Regions from separate parts of the Phenylobacterium immobile (ATCC 35973) genome, predicted to be linked through region 2. Evidence: predicted binding sites of a transcription regulator. Region 2 holds the regulator's gene; the other holds the start of a gene.

Region 1 (11,703 bases), 460 kb from region 2:
TGCCCGCGTCCTGGTCGTCGTTGTCGCCCTTCAGGCCGTCGAGGACCTTGGAGGCCTTCAGCAGGGCCACGCCGCCGCCGGGAACGATGCCTTCCTCGACGGCCGCGCGGGTCGCGTTGAGGGCGTCGTCGACGCGGTCCTTCTTTTCCTTAACTTCGACTTCGGTCGCGCCGCCGACGCGGATCACGGCCACGCCGCCGGCCAGCTTGGCCAGACGCTCTTGCAGCTTTTCCTTGTCGTAGTCCGAGGTGGTGTCCTCGATCTGACGCTTGATCTGCGAAATGCGGCCTTCGATGCCGTCCTTGTCGCCCGCACCATCGACGATGACGGTGTTGTCCTTGTCGATGGTGACCTTCTTGGCCTTGCCGAGCATGTCGAGGCTGACGTTCTCAAGCTTGATGCCGAGGTCTTCGCTGATCAGCTGACCGCCGGTCAGGATCGCGATGTCTTCCAGCATCGCCTTGCGGCGATCACCGAAGCCCGGCGCCTTGACAGCCGCGACCCGCAGGCCGCCGCGCAGCTTGTTGACCACCAGGGTGGCCAGGGCTTCGCCTTCGACGTCTTCAGCGATGATCAGCAGGGGACGGCCCGACTGAACGACGGCTTCCAGCACCGGCAGCAGCGGCTGCAGCGAGGAAACCTTCTTTTCGAAGAGCAGGATGAGGGGCTCTTCGAGATCGGCCTCCATCTTGTCCGGGTTGGTGATGAAGTAGGGCGACAGGTAGCCGCGGTCGAACTGCATGCCTTCGACGACGTCGAGTTCAGTCTCGGCGGTCTTGGCTTCCTCGACGGTGATGACGCCTTCGTTGCCGACCTTGTCCATCGCCTTGGCGATCATCTCGCCGACTTCGGTGTCGCCGTTGGCGGAGATGGTGCCGACCTGGGCGATTTCCGAATTGCTCGTCACCTTGCGCGAGGTGTTCCTGATCTCTTCGACGACCTTGGCGACGGCCTTATCGACGCCGCGCTTCAGGTCCATCGGGTTCATGCCCGCGGCCACCGACTTCAGGCCTTCGACGACAATGGCTTGGGCCAGGACCGTGGCGGTCGTGGTGCCGTCGCCGGCCTTGTCGTTGGTCTTGGAGGCGACTTCACGGATCAGTTGGGCGCCGAGGTTCTCGAAGCGATCCGCCAGCTCGATTTCCTTGGCGACGGAAACGCCGTCCTTGGTCGAGCGCGGGGCGCCGAACGACTTCTCGATGACGACGTTGCGGCCCTTGGGGCCGAGGGTCACTTTCACCGCATTGGCGAGGATATTGACGCCGCGCAGCATACGGTCGCGCGCGTCAGAGGCGAAATAAACGTCTTTCGCAGCCATGGTTGTCTCTCTTTTCTAGGGGATGTCCGGGAGGGGTCTCTAAAGGTCGGCTCGGCCGATCAGGAGACCACGCCCAGGATGTCGCTTTCCTTCATGATCAGCAGGTCTTGGCCTTCGAGGCGAACCTCGGTGCCCGACCACTTGCCGAACAGGATGCGGTCGCCCGTCTTAACGTCGAGGGGCTGGATCTTGCCGCTGTCATCGCGGGCGCCGGGGCCGGTGGCGATCACTTCGCCTTCCTGCGGCTTTTCCTTCGCGGAGTCGGGAATGATGATCCCGCCCTTGGTCTTTTCCTCTTCCTCGACACGCTTGACGAGGACGCGGTCTCCGAGGGGACGAAACGCCATTTATTATTCTCCATCCGAATTTGCTGCGATGGCCTTAGCCATTGGCGACTGCCGTTAGCAGTCGCCAGCCACGAGTGCCAACGCGAGGCGGAAGTAGGTTCCAGTCGGTTCGGAGTCAAGGAAGGCTGATAAAAACAAAAAAGGCCGGGCGTGAGCCCAGCCTTAAAGTTTGTTCTTCCTTGGGAGGAAACGCCCAGATTGGGCAGCCGCGGAAATAATCCTCCCCCGCTCAGATGCAAGGCCTCGGCCGAAGAAAAACAAACTATCTCAAATGCGAGTCCCCCGACGCGCCCGGAAGAAGCTTTTTAGCAGCACGGACGCCTCTTCAGCGAGCACGCCTGCGACAACCTCCGGGCGCCAGTGGCAAGTCGGCTGGTCGAAGAATTTCGGCCCGGAGACCACTGCGCCGCCCTTCGGGTCCGTCGCCCCGAACACCAGCCGACCGATGCGCGCATGGCTGACGGCGCCCGCGCACATCGCGCAAGGCTCAAGGGTCACCGCCAGGCCTAGGCCGGTCAACCGGTAGTTGCCGAGCTTTTGGGCCGCCGCCCGCAAGGCCAAGATCTCGGCGTGGGCGGTCGGATCGTGGCTTGCGATCGGGCGGTTCGCGGCTTGAGCGATTACTTCGCCAGTGACGATATCGAAGACGACGGCGCCGACGGGCGTCTCGCCTGCGTCGGCTGCGGCTTGCGCCGCCTCAAGGGCGATGCGCATGGTGCGATGATCATGGTCCACGATCCCCTACGAACCGGCGCCTATCGCCCAGGTCAAGCCCGGCCTCATCAAGACAATGGCGAAGACGACGGCGATGACGACGTCATCCTTGCCGCCGGCGGCGAGGGCGAACGCGTCGCCAAGGCGCTCGCCCGCGCCGGAGTCGCCTCGCGCCGCGACGTAGAACGGCTGATCGCCGAGGGTCGCGTGGCGCTCAACGGCCAGACGCTGACGACGCCGGCGGTCAAGGTTGAACCCGGCGACATCCTGACGGTGGACGGCGAAGTGGTCGGCGACGCCGAGCCGACGCGGCTGTTCCGCTATCACAAGCCGGTTGGCCTGGTGACCTCGCACAAGGACCCGCAGGGTCGACCAACGGTGTTCGCCAATCTGCCCGGCGAACTTCCGCGTCTGATCTCGGTCGGCCGGCTCGATATCAACACCGAAGGCCTGCTGCTGCTCACCAACGACGGCGAACTGGCGCGCGCTCTGGAGCTGCCGGCGACGGCCCTGCCGCGGCGCTACCGAGCGCGCGCCCACGGCCGGATCACCCAGGCCAAGCTCGACACCCTGAAGGCCGGCGTCACCGTCGAAGGTGTCCACTACGGCCCGATCGAAGCTACGTTGGACAAGGCCAAAGAGGGCCCAGCCGGCGCCAACCTGTGGATCACCATCACCCTGGCCGAGGGCAAGAACCGCGAAGTCCGCCGCGTGCTGGAATCCGTCGGCTTGAAGGTGAACCGCCTGCTGCGCCTCTCCTACGGACCGTTTGCGCTCGGCACGTTAGAACCTGGCGAGGTGGACGAGATCGGTCCGCGGGTCCTGCGTGAGCAGATGGTCGACTATATCGACCCCGCGAACATGCCGGCGGGTGAGCGGCCGCTCTACCGGCGACCAGCGACGCCCAACCGGCCTCGCCGCACGCCCGCCGACGCCATGGTCCCTTCTCCGCCTGAGGCGCCGCAAAAGAAGGTCTACAAGGCCGGCTGGGCGAAGGCGAAGCCGAAGGCCAGTCCGCACGGCGTTGGCAAAAGCCGGCCCTTCGTAGAGAAGGACAAGGCGGCCTCGCCGATCTACGCCAAGCCGGCCCTGGGCAAGAACGGCAGGCCGTTGAAGCCTGGCGAGGCGCGGCCGGTGAAGTATTTCTACTCCGATGGAAAGCCTCCTTCCGGCAATTCGCCGCGCAAGAAGGGCAAGCCTCCGGCCGCGGCCAAGCCGGGCCGCAGCGTCATCCGACCCACAAAGGCCGTCCCATCGACCGGGCGAGGCTTCCAGCGCCCCAAACCGGAACGCGCCGCCTCGGACCGCTCAGGTCCTGCCAATACGGCCGGCGCCGCCGCGCCGACCGTTTCGCGTCCCGCACGACCCGGTCGCAAGCCCGGCCCCAAACCCGGCGCCAAGCCTGGCCGTGGCGGACCCGACGGAGGCCGCTAACTTTGCGAATTGTAGCGGGTGAATTTCGTGGCCGGACCCTGGCCGCGCCACCGGGGGCGTTGACACGACCGACCGCAGATCGGGCGCGCCAGGCGGTGTTCAACATCCTTGAGCACGCGCCCTGGTCAACCGGCCTGCAAGGCAGGCGTGTCATCGACCTCTTCGCCGGCTCAGGCGCACTCGGTCTTGAGTCGCTATCCCGCGGCGCGGGGTTCGCGCTCTTCATAGAGACCGACGAGATGGCGCGCGGGGCGATTCGCGACAATATCGACGCGCTTGGCCTTTTCGGCCGAACCCGCGTGCATCGGCGCGACGCCACCGCCCTGGGCCTGCGGCCTGGCGCCGATGGCCCGTCGTTCAACCTGGCGTTCCTGGATCCGCCCTACGGCAAGGGGCTGGGCGAACAGGCGCTCGCCGGTTTGATCGAGGGCGACTGGTTGGCGAAGGACGCCCTGGTCGTCTTCGAGCGCGGGGCCGAGGAACCCGACATCTTGGCCCCAGGGTACGAAGGTCTCGACGTCCGCGACTATGGCGCGGCCCGCGTCCACTTCCTGAAGCTCGCCGGCGGCTAGGCGGGCGAGGACGGCTTTGAGTGGCCGCCCGCCTGGCGGCTAGTCGCGCCGGCCCTCGGGACCGCGGTTCCGACCGGGGGCTTGCTGCTGCGGTCGGTCCGCTTTCGCGCGCGCTGCGGCTTCGCGGGCGTGATCAGCGGCGGGGTTCGCGCGGGCGGCCTGTTGCTGTTGGCGTTGAGCTTCGCGCGGGGCCTGTTGGGCCTGACGCACCTGCTGTTGTTGCGCTCTGGCCTGCGCCGCCTGCTGGCGCCCCGCGTTCTCGCGGGCCGCCTGCTGCTGTTGCTGGCGGGCGCGCGCCTGTTCCTGCTTCGCCTGCTGCTGAGCCCGTTGCGCTTGGGCCTGCTGCTCGCGACCCTGCTGTTGCGCCCTCTGCTGCTGGGCGCGTTGTTCATTCGCCCGTTGCTGGCTGGCCTGTTGCTGTTGCTGTTGCTGCTCAGCCTGCCGACGACGCTGGTCCGCCTGTTGTTGGCGCGCATTGGCTTGCTGCTGACGCTCATTCGCCTGCTGCTGGCGTTGCGCGGCGACCCGGCTCTGCTGTGCCTCCCGCTGACCCTGTTGGACCTGGCGTACGCGCGCCGCCTGATCGCGATTCGCCTGCTGCTGGTCGCGGGCGTGGGCCTGCGCATCGGCCTGCTGCTGGCGGACTTGTTGCTCGCGATCACGCTGTTCAAGAACCTGTCGCCGCCGATCCTGCTGCAAGCGTTCGCGCTGCAGGTCGCGGGTGCGGTCCTGTTCGAAGACGACTTGTTGGGGCCTCGCCCGAAAACGCGGCGCAGGATCACCGCGATCATCGCGATCACGCCAGGCGCGCCAGTCGGCGTCGTTGCGGACGGCGCGAATCCAGGGTTGAGCAGTCGCCTGAACGCGCGGCGCGCGGGTGCGCCAGACCTCCTGCCGGATTGGCGCGCGATTGCGCGCCGCGCGGCGCAGATCTCCGCCGTTGGCGTAATAGCGGCCGGCAAGCGGCGCTGCGCCGCGGAACTGATCGCGGTCAAGGTAGCGACCGTTGCTGTCGAACAGGGCGATCAGCACTCCGGCGGCGTCGAAGCCATAGCCGTACTGGCTGTCACGCACGAAGTACGGCCGCGGCGCGTCGGGCTGATAATAGTAATAGACCTCCTGGTCGCCATAGGGGTCGGCGTACATCGACCAGTCGTCCTCGGTCTCCCAGGCCATGCCCTGGCGACCGTCGTAGTCGAAGCCGTAGGCCGGCGGCGCATCATAGAACGCTTCCTGCAGCCCATAGGCCCGCTCCGCCAGCTGATAGCCGGCGCTCTGAGGGACCGGCGCGACACGCGCCGCCGGCGCCGCGGGCAGAGCCGCGACGGTTTCATAGCCGCTGAGCGGTTCCAGTGGCCGGGCGGCGGATTGCTGGGCCTCATCGCGGCACGACGCCAGGGCCATAGCGAGAAGGCTAGGACCCAAGATGAGCGTGGTCTTCAAACGAGTGCGGGACATGGGAGTCACCTTGCGGTCATCGGACGCTGGAGTGCGTCGTCTGCAACATGCGCGGCCCAGATTGGCCCCGCAGTGAAGCCAACGGTCAGGTACGGTTAATGTTGCCGGCCGGGTTCACGCGTCCCAGGTCAACACCACCGCTTCGGCGGATCGGCGGTGCGGGCCATGGTGCACCGCTTCGATGTTGTTGCCCTCCGGATCGCGCACGAAGGCGGCGTAGTAGCCGGGATGATAGTCACGCACGCCCGGCGCGCCGTTATCGCGGCCACCGGCCTGCAAGGCGGCGTCATAGAAGGCTTGGACCATGGCTTCATCACGCGCCTGAAACGCCAGGTGGACGTGGGTCGCCGGCTCACCAACGTCGATCCACAACTCGTCGACACTGAAGTGTTCGTCGTCTTCGCCGGTGATCGGGATTTCCAACGCGGCCATGACAGCGCGATAGAAGGCGGCGGTGGCGGGCAGGTTCTGAGTGCGCAGGTGCACGTGATCGATCAAACGACCGCGAGACAGTTCCATGGGCTGCTCCTGGATGTTGGCGTCTGTCGGCTCAACGTCCGCCCTCGCCCCGGGTTGCCCTGTCAGCGACGACCGAAGAGCCGCTCGATGTCCGCGAGCTTCAACTCGACATAGGTCGGCCGGCCGTGGTTGCACTGGCCCGAATGAGGGGTGACCTCCATCTCGCGCAGCAGGGCGTTCATCTCCGGCGCGCTGAGCCGGCGACCCGCCCGCACCGAGCCGTGGCAGGCCATGGTGGAGCAGACGTCCTCCAGCCGCTCCTTCAGCGCCAGCGCCTGGTCATGCTCGGCCAGATCGTCGGCGATGTCGCGGATGAGGCCGGCCGCATCGGTCTGGCCCAGCAGCGCCGGTGTCTCGCGCACCAGGATCGCCCCGGGCCCAAAGGCCTCGACGACCAGACCCAGGGCCGCCAGCTCGCCCGCCCGGCCGACGACCCGCTCGGCCTCGGCGGGATCCAGCTCGACGACTTCGGGGATCAGCAGCGCCTGGCGCGCCACGCCGCCGTCGGCCATCTGCGCCTTCATCCGTTCATAGACCAGCCGCTCATGCGCCGCGTGCTGGTCGACGATCACCACGCCGTCACGGGTCTGGGAGACGATGTAGGTCTCGTGCACCTGGGCGCGGGCGGCGCCGAGGGGGAAGTCCTGGGCTTCATAGGCCGGTTGGACGGCCTCGGCGGCGTAGGTCACCGCGTCCCCCAGCGAATTCGCCTGCCAGACCGGTTCAGTCCAGTTTGGTTCAGCCCGGGCTGAGACGTCCGTGAGGCCGGGGATCGACTGGCCCGAGGGTTGCGGCGCCCAGCCGCCCTGGCGCCAGGCGGAGAATCCCGTGGCGGGCGGCGGCGCGGCGTAGCCCGGGCGGAAGCCGCCCAGCGCCGCGCCGGCGACCGTTGTCGATGCGCGATGTCCGGCGCTCGCCAGGGCGTGGCGCAGGGCGCCAATGATCAGGCCGCGCACCAGACCGGGATCGCGGAAACGCACTTCAGCCTTGGCGGGATGGACGTTGACGTCCACCTGGGTCGGATCGATCTCCAGATAAAGCGCCGCCAGAGGATGACGGTCGCGGGCCAGGAAATCGGCGTAGGCGCCGCGCAAGGCGCCCTGCAACAGGCGGTCGCGCACCGGGCGGCCGTTGACGAATAGATACTGATGCGCCGCGTTACCGCGGTTGTAGGTTGGCAGGCTGGCGAATCCCGTCAGCCGGATGCCTTCGCGTTCCTGGTCCAGCGCGACGGCGTTGTCGGAAAACTCCCGGCCCATGATCGCCGACAGGCGAGCCAAGCGGCCTTCCGGCCCCTTGGTCTCGGCCGGCAATTTCAGGACACGGCGACCATCCAGGTCGAGGAAGAAGCCGGCGTCCTCATGCGCCATGGCCTGGCGCTTCAGCTCCTCAGTGATGGCCAGGGCCTCGGCCCGTTCGGACTTCATGAACTTGAGCCGCGCCGGCGTGGCGTAGAACAGGTCGCGCACCTCGACCCGCGCTCCATGCGGCCCTGGAAAAGCCGCCGGATGGGCCGCGCCGACAGCGCCGGCGTCCACAAGGATGGCGAAGGCGCCGGAGGTCCCGCGCGCGCGGCTGGCGATCGCAAGCCTGGCCACCGAGCCGATCGACGGCAGGGCCTCGCCGCGGAAGCCGAGCGTGGCGATCCGCAACAGGTCATATTCGCCCTCGGCGTCTGGCGAGAGCTTCGAGGTCGCGTGCCGCTCCACCGCCAGCGCCAGTTCGTCCGCCGCCAAACCCTGGCCATCGTCCGCCACCAGGATGCGCGACAGGCCTCCGCCGTCGGCCTGCACCTCCACGCGGGTCGCGCCCGCGTCGAGGGCGTTTTCGACGAGCTCCTTGACCGCGCTGGCCGGCCGCTCGACCACTTCGCCAGCGGCGATGCGGTTGACGGTCTCAGGGGGAAGGCGGCGAATCGGCATGGCTGGAGCGGTCCTTGAGTCGGACTATAGGGCGAAACATGGTTAAGCGTCGCGTCGCCGCATTGCTGCTTTGGGCTTGGCTGCTGGGCCAGCCAGCCGCCGCCCAGATCCCGCTGGCGCCGGCGGATCCGAACGAGGCCCTGGTCGAGGAATTGGTGGTCACCGCCGCCGATCCCGGCCCCGCCTGGTGGACCGTCTCGAACGGATCAGCGACGGCCTACGTCCTGGGCGTCCCCAGCCTCGCCCCTAAGCGCATGCAATGGGACAGGACGGTGTTCGACCGACGACTGGCGAAGGCCAGGGTGGTCATCCTGCCCTTCGAGAATTTTCGGGTGAAAACCCTCGGGGCTCTGGGCGCTGGGGTGAACTACCTGCGTCTGCGTTCATCCCAGCCCTATGAAGAGCGCATGGACGCCGAAGGCCGACGCCGTTTCGCCGCGGCGCGCGAGCAGATCGCTCAACCCGCCAAGCGCTATCGCACCCACCACCCTCTTGCTGCCGGCCTGATGATGTCGACTGACTACCGCGAGCATTTCGAGCTCACCACGACCGACCCCACCAAGTTGATCAAGCTTCTGGCGCATCAGGCCGGAAAGCCGATCGTGGAGAAGAGCTATGATCTCGGCCCGCAGCTTGGGGCGATCATCCGCACGCCCGACGCCGCCGGGCGCGCCTGCCTGAACGAGGTGATCGCCCAGATCGAAGCCGGGCCTGAGGTGACGCGCCAGGCGGCGCGCGCCTGGGCCGCAGGCGACGTCCGCGCCGCGCTCGACAATGAGCGGACATTCGAGCGCTGCATCGCTTTCGTGCCCGGCGCCCAGGCGCTCGACGCCCGGGTCAAGCGCGACACGGCGGCGGCCATCGAGGCGGCCCTGGCCACCCCTGGCTCGGCGATCGCGCTCGTGCCGCTACGCCCCCTGCTGGCGCAGGGCGGCGTACTGGATCAACTGCGCGCGAAAGGCCTGGAGGTCACAACGCCAGGCGAGACGATCGAGCCGGCGTCCTAGAGGCCAGGAAGTTTGATCTTGCCGCCGCCGCCGCGGGAGATAACCACCGGCTTGCCGCCGGTCAGGGCCTCGACGCGCGCCTGTTCGGCGGCCGCATCCACGGGCGCCGGCGTGTCAGAGCCGGCTGAAGCGACGGCCGGAGCGCCGTCGGCGCGCCAGAACATCACGCGATCGGCGAAGCTCTTGTCCTTGTGGGCGACGTCGCCGAATTCGTCGTCGACGACATAGCGGATCAGCGGATCGGCCTTGTCGGCGCCGGCCTTAGCCACCAGCATCTTCTCGCCGTCGGTGCGGTCTTCACTGGCGCGTTGACCCATCAGGGCGGCGCGGGCGGCGCTTTCAGGCTGAAGCTCCTGCGGGCGCGGCTTGCCCGGCGCCGGCGGCCGCAGGGAGAAGTCGGGCGGCACCACCAGAGGCGCCTTGGAAACCACCCGGAACTCGTCCGGGGTCACCTTGTTCATGCCCAGCGCGCTGCGGGTCGATTGGCAGGCGCCGAGCGCCAACGGGGCCACGAGCACCGAGGCGAGGATGATCCGATTGACGCTCATCAACTTCCAAAAGCTCCTTCAGCCGCCCCCGGCTACATCTTGTCTTCGGCAATAGCGCAATCGCGACCCTGCGCCAACGTCGCGCTCTAGTCAGGCTTGCGGCTTGTCTTTTCTAAGGCTGTCCCAAAGCAGGAAGCAGACGCCTACGGTGATGGCGCTGTCGGCGATATTGAAAATCCACGGGAAGAAGCCGATCTGCTGGACGTCGATGAAGTCCACCACGGCGGCGAATCGTGCGCGATCGATGGCGTTGCCGACCGCCCCGCCGATCACCAGACCCAGGCCCACCGTGGTGAGCCATCGTGTCGCCTTCAGCGCCCAGGCCGCCAGTACGCCGGCGACCCCAAGCGAAAAGGCGAAGAGCGCCCACCGTACGGCGTCGTGGCCAGCCTGCAGCAGACCGAAGCTGACGCCCTGGTTCCAGACCATGGTCAACCGCAAAGGCCAGAACAGCGCGACGCTCCCCAGGTCCGGCAAGTCCAGCCCATAGAGAATCCACGCCTTGCTGGCCTGGTCGAGGACGATCATCGCGGCGGCGATCGCAAGCGCGGCCAGGCCGCGTGGCGTCGCCCAGGCGCGCGGGACAGCGTTCACGCCGCAGCAGCCTTCGCGTCCCACGCTGCGACGGCGTCCGCGTCGCGCAACGACAGGTCCGGATAGCGGGGATCGGACCCCACTTCCGGCAGGATCCGCCAAGACCGCGCGCACTTTGCGCCCTCGGCCTTCACAGGTTGGACGGCCACGCCGGGCGCTTCAGGGATACGGAAGGCGTCGGCCGGACCCTCGTCGGCGACCAGGGTCGCCTGGCTGGTGCGAAACACCTCCGCGGCGTCCAAGCCGCCGAAGGCGGCCCGCAGGTCGGCGTCGGCGATATGCACCACCGGAGCAGCCTCCAGGGCCGCACCCATGCGCTTCTCGCGGCGTTCGACCTCCAGCGCCCCGGTGACCGCACGGGTCACGGTCTGCACCTTGGCCCAGCGCGCAGCTTCGGCGTCATTGCGCCACTGGCCCGGCGTATTCGGGAACACGCGCAGGACATTGGAGCCGGCGTCGGGGAATCGCAGCGTCCAGGCCTCCTCCATGGTGAAGGACAGCAGCGGCGAGGCCCAGACCGTCAGCCGCTCGAACACAAGGTCCATCACCGTGCGCGCCGCGCGTCGGCGCAGGCTGTCAGGCCGGTCGCAATAGAGGGCGTCGCGACGGATATCGAAGAATAGCGACGACAGCTCGTCCTGGCAGAACTCGGTTAAAGCCCGCGTGACGCTCTGGAAATCGTACCGTTCGAAAGATTCGCGGACAAAGCCATCGAGCTCCCACAGGCGGTGCAGGATGAACCGTTCCAGAGGCGGCATGTCCTCAAGCGCCACGCGCTCGGCCTCCTCGAAACCGGCCAGAGCGCCCAGCAGATAGCGGACGGTGTTGCGCAGCTTGCGGTAGGCGTCGGTGGTGGTGGCCAGGATCGTCTTGCCGATCCGGGTGTCGTCCGAATAGTCGATCATCGCCACCCACAGGCGCAGAATCTCTGCGCCTGAATCCTTGATCACGCTCTGCGGATCGGTGGTGTTGCCCTTGGACTTCGACATCTTCTCCCCCTTTTCGTCGAGGGTGAAGCCGTGGGTCAGCACACCCTGGTAGGGCGCGCGGCCGCGGGTGCCGGCGCTCTCCAGCAGGGACGACTGGAACCAGCCGCGGTGCTGGTCGGAGCCTTCAATGTAGAGATCGGCGGGGCTACGGGTCGCCGTACTCTGGCGCTGCTCCAGGACGAAGGCGTGGGTCGAGCCGGAGTCGAACCAGACGTCGAGCACGTCTTCGACCTTTTCATAGCGAGCCGGGTCGCGCCCCCCCAGGAAGTCTTCAGCGGGAC
Region 2 (11,703 bases):
GACCGGGCGGAAATTGCCGATGTGGGCGTAGTTGTAGACCGTCGGCCCGCAGACGTAGAGCGTCACGCGGTCCGGATTCGTCGGATTGAAGGGCCGCTTTGAGCGGGCCATCGTATCGTACAGTGTAAGTTTCATCGAGCCGGGATCTGTCATGGAGTTGCCGGGGAGGCCATTGGCCCCATATACAGGCCGCCCACGGGGGAAGCCACGGCGCCCGTAAGACCCTGCCAGATAGACTTTGCTAGATCGGAACTCCTATGGACGCTCCCGCCCGGGCACCCGCCCCCCACGCCAGCCTCGACCTGGACGCCGTGCGCCGGCCGACCCGCGAAGAAGCGATGGAAGCGGTCCGCACCCTGATCGCCTGGGCCGGCGACGACCCGCGCCGCGAAGGCGTGCTGGATACGCCCAAGCGCGTGGTGGACGCCTATGGGGATTGGTTCGAGGGCTATCGCGCCGATCCGGCCAAGGAACTGTCGCGCACCTTCGAGGACGTCCAGGGCTACGACGACATCGTGATGTTGCGCGACATCGAGGTGGAGAGCCACTGCGAGCACCACATGGCGCCGTTCCTGGGCAAGGCCTACGTCGCCTATATGCCGACGAACCGCGTGGTCGGCATCTCCAAGCTGGCCAAGGTCGTCGAGATCTTCGCCCGGCGCCTGCAGACGCAGGAAACCATGACCCAGCAGATCGCCGACGCCATAACCGACAGCCTGCGCCCCGCCGGCGTCGCCGTGCTGATCGACGCGGCCCACCAGTGCATGACCACCCGCGGCGTCCACCACCGGCACGTCACGACCATCACCACCCAATTCACCGGTGTCTTCAAGACGGACCCGACCCTGCGCCAGCGCTTCCTGGATTTTGCAAACCGGAAGTGAGGACGCCGCTTGCCGCGCATCCCCCTTAGCTAAGCGGGTTCGTGGCCGCGCCTTGACCGGGGGAACGTGGCCTGTGGACGATCGTCACCAGGACGAAGCTCAGCATCATCAGCAGATACCAGGCGCCGAGTTTGGCCGGCGAGACGAGGGTCCAGCCGGCCCGCTGACTGGGATAGGTCCAGGCCCCGGCGAACGTCGCGATGTTCTCGGCGAGCCAGACGAACAGCGCGACAAGGGCGAAGCCTGCGAGCATGGGCATCCGGCGTGGGATGCGGCCCGGCGTAAAGACGAACCAGGCGCGGCCGAACAGCACCGCCGACAGAGCGTAGAGACCGATGCGGATGTCGGGAAGGTAGTGGTGGGCGAAGAAGTTGGCGTAGGCCAGGATCGCCAGCAGCCACGGCCCCCAGAGCGGCGGATAGCGGATGAAACGTAAGTCCATCAGCCGCCAGGCGCGGGCGATATAGGAGCCGACCGACGCATACATGAAGCCGGCGAACAGCGGCGCGCCGCCGATGCGGAAGATCGCAGCTTCCGGATAGGTCCAGGAGCCATGGGCGGTTTTGAAGACCTCCATGGCTGTGCCAACGAGGTGAAAGACACAGATCACCGCCGCCTCGTCCCAGCGCTCCAGCCGAGTCGCCAGCAACAGGCCCTGCAGCGCGAAGGCGCCGAGGAATAAGGCGTCGTAGCGGGCGAGGACCGCGTCGGCGGGCCAGAACAGATTGGTTGCGACAAGCATGGCCAGCATCGTCGCGCCGAACAAAGAAGCCCACGCCTGCTTCAGGCCGAACAGCAGGAATTCGTAGGCGTAGCCGCGCAAAGGGCTCTTCGCGGCCCACGGCCGAGCGGCGGCGTCGAAGGCCAGAACACGGGCCTTGATGCGGTCCTTCAGACTCATGGCCCTGGGTAGCGCAGCGCGGGTTATCGGCGCCATAAGACGTCCATGACCACCTATCCTACCGCCCTCGACAAATACGCCCTGGAGCACGGCGCGGAGATCGCGCCGCAATTCGATGACAACGGCCTGATCGCCGCGGTCGCCACCCATGCCGAGACCGGCGAGATCCTGATGTTCGCCTGGATGAACGCCGACGCCCTGTCGCTGACCTTGGCCACGGGCGAGGCCCACTATTGGAGTCGCTCGCGGGGTGAGCTTTGGCGCAAGGGCGAGACCAGCGGCCAGATCCAGCGGGTCGTCGAGACGCGGATCGACTGCGACCAGGACTGCGTCTGGATCAAGGTGCTGCCGCAGGGCGACGGCGGCGCCTGCCACACGGGCGCGCGATCCTGCTTCTACCGCGTGGTGGAGAATGGCGCCTTGATCGAACGGGCCTGAGGCCCAAGAGCTTGACCTTGCGTTATGCTGCGAACGCCAGAGTGGGAGATTTTTGATGGCCAGTGAGACCCTGCACGTTCCGCGCGAGAAGCTGAGCGCCAAGACTTTGAACATGCACTACGCGATCACCTCGCTGATGGAGGAGTTCGAGGCCGTCGACTGGTACCGCCAGCGCGCCGACGACTGCGACGATCCGAGCCTCAAGGCCATCCTGCTGCACAACGCCAGGGAGGAGCTCGAACACGCGGCCATGGTGCTGGAGTGGATCCGCCGCAACGATGAGGAGACCGACGCGCAGCTGCGCGAGTATCTGTTCAAGGCAGGCTCCATCACGGGCCACGAGGAAGAAGCCACCGAGAAGAATGGCCTCTGAAGGTCCCGATATCGAAGAGGACGACGCCGGCGAGTTTCTGACCATTGCGGTTGGGGCCGGGGACGCCGGCGGACGCCTGGACAAGACCTTGGCCGGCCTGACCGAGGCGCTCTCGCGCGCGCGCATCCAGGCGCTGATCGCCGAGGGCAAGGTCGGCTTGGGTGAGGCGGTGCTGACCGATCCTTCGGCCAAGGCGGCGGCGGGCGACTACCGGATCACCGTGCCGCCGCCGGCGCCGGCGGAACCCTTATCGGAGCCCATCGCACTCGACGTCCTGTTCGAGGACGAGTTCCTGATCGTCGTGAACAAGCCCGCAGGCATGGCCGTTCACCCCGCCCCGGGCAGCACCTCCGGCACCCTGGTCAACGCCTTGCTTCACCACTGCGGATCCAGTCTCTCCGGCGTCGGCGGCGTGGCGCGGCCCGGGATCGTCCACCGGATCGACAAGGACACCTCGGGCGTGCTGGTCGTCGCCAAGACCGACGCCGCCCACCAGGGGCTGTCGAAGCTGTTCGCCGCCCACGACATCGACCGCGCTTACATGGCCCTGACCCGAGGCGCGCCGCATCCGGCCCGCGGCGTAATCGAGGGCGCGATCGCCCGGTCGGCCAGCGACCGAAAGAAGATGGCGATGGTGAAGACCGGCGGTCGGCACGCCATCACCCATTATGCTGTAGAGCGCCAGTTCGGCCCCGAGGCCCGGCCCACAGCCGCCCAGGTGGCGCTGACGCTCGAAACCGGCCGGACCCATCAGATCCGCGTACACCTGGCGTCGAAGGGAACCCCCTGCCTGGGGGACCAGACCTACGGGTCTGGCCCGCCGGCCGAACCGGTCAGGGCGGCCATGACCGCGGCCGGCCTGGCCCGTCAGGCGCTGCATGCCCGCGTGCTGGGCTTCGTTCACCCGGTGACTTGGGAGCCCATGAGGTTCGAAGCCGAACCACCCGCCGACATGGCTGAGCTCATAGTCCTTCTGGAAGCCTTATAAGAAACCCGGCCTTGATGGCACCGCACTCGAAGTCCATAAATCCCGACAATGGCAGTCGGATATTGAGCCCGCCACCCAGCTCCACCGTGGCCTTTCGCAATCGCAACTGAATACCCATCTGGTCAGTTGTGGGGGGCGGAGGCCACGCGAGGGGGCTCGCGACGGCTCGATGCATCCGGGAATTTGAAGGGGTAAACCATGGCCGCGAACGCGCTTGCCGTGATGACGCCGGAAGGCGGTCTGAGCCGGTATCTATCTGAAATCCGTAAGTTTCCGATGCTGACCAAGGACCAGGAGTTCATGTTCGCCAAGGCGTGGCAGGAACATGAAGACTCCGAATCCGCCCACAAGCTGGTCACCAGCCACCTGCGTCTCGTGGCCAAGATCGCCATGGGCTATCGCGGCTACGGCTTGCCGATCGGCGAGGTGATCTCCGAAGGCAACGTCGGCCTGATGCAGGCCGTAAAGAAGTTCGATCCCGATCGAGGCTTCCGCCTGGCGACCTACGCCATGTGGTGGATCCGCGCCTCGATCCAGGAGTACATCCTGCGCTCGTGGAGCCTCGTTAAGATGGGCACGACCGCCGCCCAGAAGAAGCTGTTCTTCAACCTGCGGAAGGCCAAGTCCGAAATCTCGGCCTTGCAGGAGGGCGACCTGCGCCCCGACCAGGTCGAGTTCATCGCCACCAAGCTAGGCGTGCAGAACGACGAGGTCATTTCGATGAACCGTCGGCTTTCGGGCGGCGACTCTTCGCTGAACTCGCCGATGCGCGCCGATTCCGAGAGCGAATGGCAAGATTGGCTGGTCGATGACAAGACGCCGAGCCAGGAGACTGTGGTCGCCGATAACCAGGAGACGGACCTACGCCGCACCCTACTGGAAGCGGCGATGACTGAGCTGACGGATCGGGAGAAGCACATCCTGACCGAGCGCCGCCTGAAGGACGACCCAACCACTCTGGAAGAGCTCGCCTCGCAATACGGCGTCAGCCGCGAGCGCGTCCGCCAAATCGAGGTGCGGGCCTTTGAAAAGCTGCAGAAGTCGATGCGGGCGGCGGCGGAAGCCAGGAACCTGATCGACGCTTAGGCCATCACACCAGACGTCATTGCCGGACTTGTTCCGGCAACCCGTGAACATTGAAGATTGCCAGGAAGGCGCGGCGGCGACGCTCGCGCCTTCTTCTTTCGGCGCGGAGATCATGGGTCACCGGGACAAGCCCGGTGATGACGATCGTTTAGGCGAACGCCACGTAATACCGCTGGATGATCGTGCGGTAGACCTGCTCCAGCGCGCGGATCTCGGCGACCGGAGCCTGTTCGTTCACCGCATGCAGGGTCTTGCCCACCAGGCCCAGCTCCACCACCGGACAGAGCGAGCGGATGAAGCGCGCATCCGAGGTGCCGCCGGAGGTCGAAAGCTCCGCGTCACGGCCGGACACAGCCTTGAAGGCCCCGGCGACCAGGGCGGTGAAGTCGCCTGGCGCCGTGAGGAACGCCTCGCCGCTGATGGTCGGCGTCACCGTGACCGTTCCGGAGAACCCCGCGCCCGCCGCCGCGGCCTCAGAAGCAATCCACTCGGCCAGCGATTGGCCGGTATGGCCGGGGTTGAAGCGAATGTTGATCCGACCCTTCGCCCGCGCGGGAATGACGTTGGTCGCGGTGTTGCCCGTGTCGATCGTGGTGATCTCAAGGTTCGAAGGCTGGAACCCCAGGAACCCGTCGTCGAGCTTGCGCGCCGTCAGCCGGCCGAGAATGTCCACCAGGATCGGCAGGGGGTTCGCCGCCTTGTCGGGATAGGCGACGTGGCCCTGCCTGCCCTCGACCAGGATCTCGGCGTTGATCGAGCCGCGCCGACCTATCTTGATCATGTCGCCGAAGGTCTCCGCCGAGGTCGGCTCGCCGACGACGCAGTGATCGACCCGTTCGCCTTCGGCGATCAGAGCCTCCACCACCTTCTTGGTCCCGTCGACCGAGGGGCCTTCCTCGTCGCCGGTGATCAGCAGCGAGATGGAGCCGGTGATCTCGCCAGCTTCCACGGCGGCCACGGCCGACGTCACAAAGGCGGCGATTGCGCTCTTCATGTCGCACGCGCCGCGGGCCACCAGAACCCCATCCTCGATCGCTGCGGCGAACGGATCGACCCGCCAGTCTGAGAGGTCGCCCACCGGCACGACATCGGTATGGCCGGCGAAGCAGAGGTTCGGCCCCTCGGTCCCGTAGCGCGCATAGAGGTTCTCGATGACGCCGTACTTCATGCGCCGGCAGACGAAGCCGGCGCGCGCCAGTTCAGCCTCGACAAGGTCCATCGCGCCCTCGTCGGCAGGCGTCACCGACGGCCGCCGGATCAGCGTCCGCGTGAACTCAACAACGTCGAGCATGAAGGATCAGACCCGGAGCGGCATCAGGATATAGCGGACGTCAGCGTCGGCTGGGTCCAGCACCAGGGCCGGATCGTTCGGCCCGCCGAAACGCATCTCGATGGTCTCGCCGGAGATCTGGTCGGTGATATCCATCAGGTAGCGGGCGTTGAACGACAGTTCGAAGGCGTCGCCGTCGTAGTCGATCTCCAACTCCTCGACGGCCTGGCCGGCCTCCATGTTGCGCACCGTCAGCACGCACTTGCCGGACTCGATGGCCATGCGCACCGAACGGCTCTTCTCGGCCGAGATGGTGGCGACGCGGTCGATCGCCTGGGCCAGCAGCTTGGCGTCAGCCATCACGATACGGGTGTTGTCGCGGGGGATCACCCGGCCATAGTCGGGGAAGTTGCCGTCGATCACCTTGGAGGTCAGCGCGGCGCCGGCGAATTCGAAGCGGACCTTCTGGGGACTGATGCGCAGCTCGACGCTCTCGCCGGCGTCATCCAGCAGGCGCCGCGCCTCGGCGATGGTCTTGCGGGGGATAATGATCCCCGGCGAGCCCGCCGCGCCTTCGGGCGCTAGCATCTCGGCCAACGCCAGGCGGCTGCCGTCAGTGGCCACGGCGCGCAGCTTCTGCACGCCGTCCTCGACCACCGTGTGCAAGTAGAGGCCGTTCAGATAATAGCGCGTCTCCTCCGCCGAGATGGCGAAGCGGGTCTTGTCGATGAGGCGCAGAAGGTCGGTCACATCGACGGTGACCCGGCCCGAAAGGCCATCCGACGACATCACAGGGAAGTCGCCGGCCGGCAGGACCGGCAGGTTGAACCGCGAGCGCCCGGCCTGGATCGTCAGGCGCGGATCCTCCCCGGTGAAGCTCAGAGAGACATCGGCGCCTTCGGGCAGCTTGCGGACGATCTCATAGAGGGTGTGCGCGGGCGCGGTGATCTGGCCGGGCTGGTCCACCTGGGCGAAGGCCTCGTCGATGATCTCCATGTCGAGATCGGTCGCCGAAAACGTCAGGCGCTCACGCTCGGCTGAGAGCAGCACGTTCGACAAGATCGGAATCGTATTGCGACGCTCTACGGCGCTCTGCACATGGCCCAGCGCCTTCAAGAGGGCGGCCCGTTCGATCGTCAGCTTCATATCGCGTCCCGACTGGCGAAAGGGCGCGGCGAATCACGCCTTTCCGCCCTATCCCCCGGCTGAAAAGGACTGCCGAGATTAACCAAAAAACCCGGGCTTGCTAGAGCGCGTCGCGTATCCCGCCACGCTTCTGTGGACGATCAGTGGGCGGTCGGCTCAGCCGGGGCCTTGGCGGCGACAACGACCATGGCCGGGCGGACCAAACGACCCAGCAGTTCGTAGCCTGCCTGCAAGGTGGCTATGACCGAACCGGGAGCCACGTCGTCGGCCGGCTGCTCCATCATCGCCTGGTGCTGGTGGGGGTCGAACTTCTCGCCCTTGCCCGGCGAGAGGCGCTTCAGGCCGTTCTTGTCGAAGGCCGACAACAGCTCCTTTTCGGTCATCTCGACGCCGACGATGAAGTTCTTCACGGCGGGGTCTTCGACGGTCGGCGGCATGGCCATGGCGCGAGACAGATTGTCCGCGACGCCCAGCAGGTCGCGCGCGAACTTCTGGATCGCATAGGCGCGGGCGTCATTGGCCTCACGCTCGGTGCGCCGCTTGGTGTTCTCGGCGTCGGCGGCGACGCGGAGGATCTGCTCCTTCAGCGCGGCGACTTCCGCGCGGAGCGCCAGCACCTCGTCGGCCGTGGCCTCCAGGCCGTCTTCGATTTCGGCGATTTCTTCGGCAGGGGTGTGTTCTTCACTCATCGCTAACCTGAATTCTCACTCCAAGACCTGGCTCAGCACGCGGGCGGTGTAGTCCACCAACGGGATGACCCGGGCGTAGTTCAACCGCGCAGGCCCGATCACGCCGATGGCGCCGAGCACGCGCTGGCCGCCCGTCATATAGGGTGCGGCGATCACAGCGGAACCCGAAAGCGAAAAGAGACGGGTTTCCGCGCCAATGAAGATGCGCACGCCCTCGCCGTCACGCACCCCGTCGAGCAATTGGATCAGTTGGCCCTTCTGCTCCAGGTCGTCGAACAACAGGCGCACGCGCTCCAGATCCTGAGCCGCCTCGGCGTCGTCCAGCAGGTTCGCCCGGCCACGAACAATCAGGGCGCGCTCATCGGCCTCACCGCCGCCCCAGGCGGCCATGCCGTCCTCGACCAGCCGCGCGGCGGTCTCGTCCAGTTCGCGCCGCGCCCGCTTCAGTTCGGCGTCGAGATCGACCCGTGCTTCATTGAGGGTGCGGCCGCGCAGGCGGCTGTTGAGGAAGTTAGAGGCTTCCTGCAGGTCAGCCGGCGTGACTCCGGCGGCGAAGCGCACCAGGCGGTTCTCCACCGACCCATCGGCGAAGACCATGACCGCCAGCATGCGGTCGCCGCCCAGGGCTACGAACTCCACGTGCTTAACGCCGGCCTCTCGGACCGGGGTCACCACCACGCCCGCGCCGCCGGCGAGGCCGGACAGGATCGCGGTGGCCTCATTCATGGCGTCCTCGTAGTTGCGGCCGTGGGCCTGCAGCCGCGCGTCAATGGCGCGGCGGTCCTCGGCGGCGATGTCGCCCACCTCGAGCAGGCCGTCGACGAACAGGCGCAGACCCGCATGTGTCGGAAGTCGGCCGGCGCTGACGTGCGGCGCGCCGAGCAGGCCCAGCTGAGTCAGATCCTGCATGGTGTTGCGGATCGAAGCCGGCGACAGGTGCAGGCCGCTCCGCGCCAGGGTGCGTGAGCCGACGGGCTCGCCCGTCTCCAGATAGCCCTCGACGATACGGCGGAAGATGTCCCGCGCACGGCTGTCGAGCTCGCCCAGGGAAGGGCCGGTGGAGAACAGGGGTGTCGTCACGTCGCTTCTAGGATAAGCCGCAGCCTCGCCGGTTCAAGCGCCGGCCGTGTTGGAGAGCTTGAAATGCGTCCCTCAGACCGTTCCCCTGACATTCTGCGCGCCGTCACCATCGAGACGGGCGTCAATCGCTACGCCGAAGGCTCGTGCCTGGTCAGCTTCGGCCACACCAAGGTTCTGGTGACCGCCAGCCTGGAGGACGGCGTGCCGCCCTTCCTGCGTGGCAAGGGTCAAGGCTGGGTCACCGCCGAGTACGGCATGCTGCCCCGGGCCACCCACACCCGCGGCCGGCGCGAGGCCGCCGCCGGGAAGCAATCGGGCCGCACCCAGGAGATCCAGCGGCTGATCGGCCGCTCCATGCGCGCGGTGATCGACCTGAAGGCGTTGGGCGAACGCCAAATCTCCATCGACTGCGACGTGGTTCAAGCCGACGGCGGCACGCGCACCGCAGCGATCACCGGCGCCTGGGTGGCGCTGAGGCTGGCGACCCGCAAATTGGTCGACGCTGGCTCCGTCGCCAGTGATCCGGTGATTGACCAGGTGGCGGCGGTCAGCTGCGGCATCTTCAAGGGCACGCCCGTGCTCGATCTCGACTACGACGAGGATTCAAACGCCGAGGCCGACTCCAATTTCGTCCTGACCGGGACCGGCGACATCGTTGAGATCCAGGCGACCGGCGAAAAGCGGGGCTTCAGCCAAGCCGAATTCGAGGCGCTGTTCTCCCTGGCCCGCAAAGGCATCGGCGAACTCTGCGAACTGCAGCGCGCCGCGGTGGCGGCCTAACCCTCCTCGAACGGCTCCTCCGGCCCCGGCTCGTAGGCAAGCAGATCACCGGGCTGGCAGTCGAGCTCACGGCAGAGAGAGGACAGGGTCGCAAAGCGCAGGGCGCGGGCCTGACCGGTCTTGAGGATTGCCAGGTTGGCGCTGGTCACGCCGACGCGGTCGGCCAGCTCGGCCAGCGACATGCGCCGTTCCAGGAGCACGCGATCGAGGTGGATGCGGACAGGCATGGTTCCTCAGATCGTCAGTTCGGCTTCACGGCGGAGGCGGGCGCCTTCGCGGAAGACCTCGGCCAGGACGAAAACCACAAGCACGGAGAACCAGGCGGTCAGGCTGAAGTTCGGTTCCACGGCGCGCACGCCGGGCAACCAGGCGCCCACCATCCAAAACGCGTAACGGCCAATCTCCAACCCCGCCAGGATAAGACCGATCAGGCGCAGGCGCGCGACGTTGTCCGGATGGAAGGGATCACCCGCCGTGAGCGTGGCGAAGATGCGCCGAAGCGTGCCGACAATCACCAGGACGCCGGCCATGTAGACACCGGCTGCGGCCAGGCCCGCCGCCCAGACCGGCCCTCGCCGGACCATCTCGCCGGCCTCGGCGCTGACCATCACGTCCGGCATCAGGTCCGGGTTGAAGCTCAGCAGCACGGCGGCGGCGGTGATGCCCAGAACCACGACCACACCGACCCACAGGCCGATATAGACGACGTCCAGGATCACCTTCAGGAAACTGGACACCGAACCTGGACCGAGCGCGCGCATCCGCCTCCCTCTTCTGTGCCTGATCATCCCTCTGCAGGGCTGCATCTCAAGTGAATATCAGGCAATGGACGGCGTTGGGCGCGCACAGGAGTTGAATTCGCATGGTCTTGAAGCTCGAGAGCGGCGCGCGCCTGGTGGTGGCGACGCATAATCCTGGCAAGGCGCGTGAGCTCGCCGAGATCCTCGACGGCCGTTTCCAGCTGGTCACCGCCGGCGAACTGAAGCTGGTCGAGCCCGAGGAAACCGAGACGACCTTCGTCGGCAACGCCCTCCTAAAGGCCCGAGCAGCGGCGGCGTCCTCCGGCCTGATCGCCATCGCCGATGACTCCGGCCTTTCGGTCACCGCCCTTGGCGGCGATCCCGGGGTCTATTCCGCCCGCTGGGCCGGCGCCGACAAGGATTTCGCGCGCGCCATGCAACGGGTCGCCAACCGGCTGGGCGAAGAGGACGCGCTCGATTTCTCCGCCTGGTTCACCTGCGCCCTGGCCGTCGCCTGGCCGGACGGCCCGGCGGTGGTGGTCGAGGGCCGCGTCGATGGCACACTGGCCTTTCCGCCGCGTGGAACCCGCGGCTTCGGCTATGATCCGATCTTCCAGCCCTATGGCCACGCCGAGACCTTTGGCGAGATGGACCCCGTCCAGAAAGACGCCATCAGCCACCGCGCCCGGGCCTTCGCCAAACTCAAGGCCGCGCTCTTGTGAGCGCCGCCGAGCTGGGGATCTACGTCCACTGGCCTTATTGCGCGCGCATCTGTCCCTACTGCGATTTCAACGTGGTGCGCGATCGCCGCCAGCCTGAACAGGCGAGCCTCGCGGCTGCGATCCTCACCGACCTCGCCAGCCAGCGCGCCCTGACCGGCGAACGCAGCCTCGTCTCGATCTTCCTCGGCGGCGGAACGCCTTCCCTCATGGATCCTGCCTGGGCGGCGCAGATCATCGAGACAGCGCGCGCCCTGTGGACACCGACCGACGACCTGGAAATCACCCTTGAGGCCAATCCCACGGACGCAGAGACCGCCCGGTTCGCCGCCTTCGCGGCCGCGGGCGTGAACCGCCTGTCCCTGGGGCTCCAGGCGTTGGACGATCAGGCCCTCAGGTTTCTCGGCCGCGATCACGACGCCGGCCAGGGCTTGAGAGCGGTGAAGGCGGCGCGGGTGTTTCCGCGGTTGTCGCTCGACGCGATCTACGCCCTGCCCCATCAGACGCCACACGCCTGGACCGAGGCGCTGCGGCGGATCGTCGATCTCGGCCCCGAGCACATTTCACCCTACCAGCTGACGATCGAACCCGGGACCGCCTTTGGGCGCG

What was found. Region 2 encodes HrcA, which represses chaperone genes, less so after heat shock. Its sites were predicted from a motif close to GTTAGCANTCNNNNNNNNNGANTGCTAAC; they were not measured.
Region 1: groES (co-chaperone GroES) is a predicted target of HrcA. The motif match lies at 1,719-1,747, and genes of this name have one in related genera.

What each region holds. Positions count from the first base shown of each region.
Region 1 covers NZ_CVJQ01000001.1:921,513-933,215, reverse strand. Annotated here, with positions in the region: gene groL (chaperonin GroEL) at 1-1,318, opposite strand, end outside; gene groES (co-chaperone GroES) at 1,378-1,665, opposite strand; gene tadA (tRNA adenosine(34) deaminase TadA) at 1,933-2,379, opposite strand; gene BN1313_RS04715 (pseudouridine synthase) at 2,392-3,813, shown strand; gene rsmD (16S rRNA (guanine(966)-N(2))-methyltransferase RsmD) at 3,816-4,385, shown strand; gene BN1313_RS16260 (hypothetical protein) at 4,425-5,843, opposite strand; gene BN1313_RS04700 (VOC family protein) at 5,958-6,362, opposite strand; gene mutL (DNA mismatch repair endonuclease MutL) at 6,425-8,284, opposite strand; gene BN1313_RS04690 (TraB/GumN family protein) at 8,323-9,291, shown strand; gene BN1313_RS04685 (DUF3035 domain-containing protein) at 9,288-9,839, opposite strand; gene lspA (signal peptidase II) at 9,930-10,367, opposite strand; gene ileS (isoleucine--tRNA ligase) at 10,430-11,703, opposite strand, start outside.
Region 2 covers NZ_CVJQ01000001.1:465,247-476,949, reverse strand. Annotated here, with positions in the region: gene cysS (cysteine--tRNA ligase) at 1-135, opposite strand, end outside; gene folE (GTP cyclohydrolase I FolE) at 258-884, shown strand; gene BN1313_RS02335 (DUF817 domain-containing protein) at 910-1,785, opposite strand; gene hisI (phosphoribosyl-AMP cyclohydrolase) at 1,831-2,223, shown strand; gene BN1313_RS02325 (ferritin family protein) at 2,279-2,596, shown strand; gene BN1313_RS02320 (RluA family pseudouridine synthase) at 2,586-3,584, shown strand; gene rpoH (RNA polymerase sigma factor RpoH) at 3,783-4,670, shown strand; gene dapE (succinyl-diaminopimelate desuccinylase) at 4,819-5,961, opposite strand; gene dnaN (DNA polymerase III subunit beta) at 5,968-7,086, opposite strand; gene grpE (nucleotide exchange factor GrpE) at 7,227-7,775, opposite strand; gene hrcA (heat-inducible transcriptional repressor HrcA) at 7,791-8,855, opposite strand; gene rph (ribonuclease PH) at 8,919-9,635, shown strand; gene BN1313_RS02285 (helix-turn-helix domain-containing protein) at 9,632-9,862, opposite strand; gene BN1313_RS02280 (DUF2975 domain-containing protein) at 9,869-10,396, opposite strand; gene rdgB (RdgB/HAM1 family non-canonical purine NTP pyrophosphatase) at 10,498-11,097, shown strand; gene hemW (radical SAM family heme chaperone HemW) at 11,094-11,703, shown strand, end outside.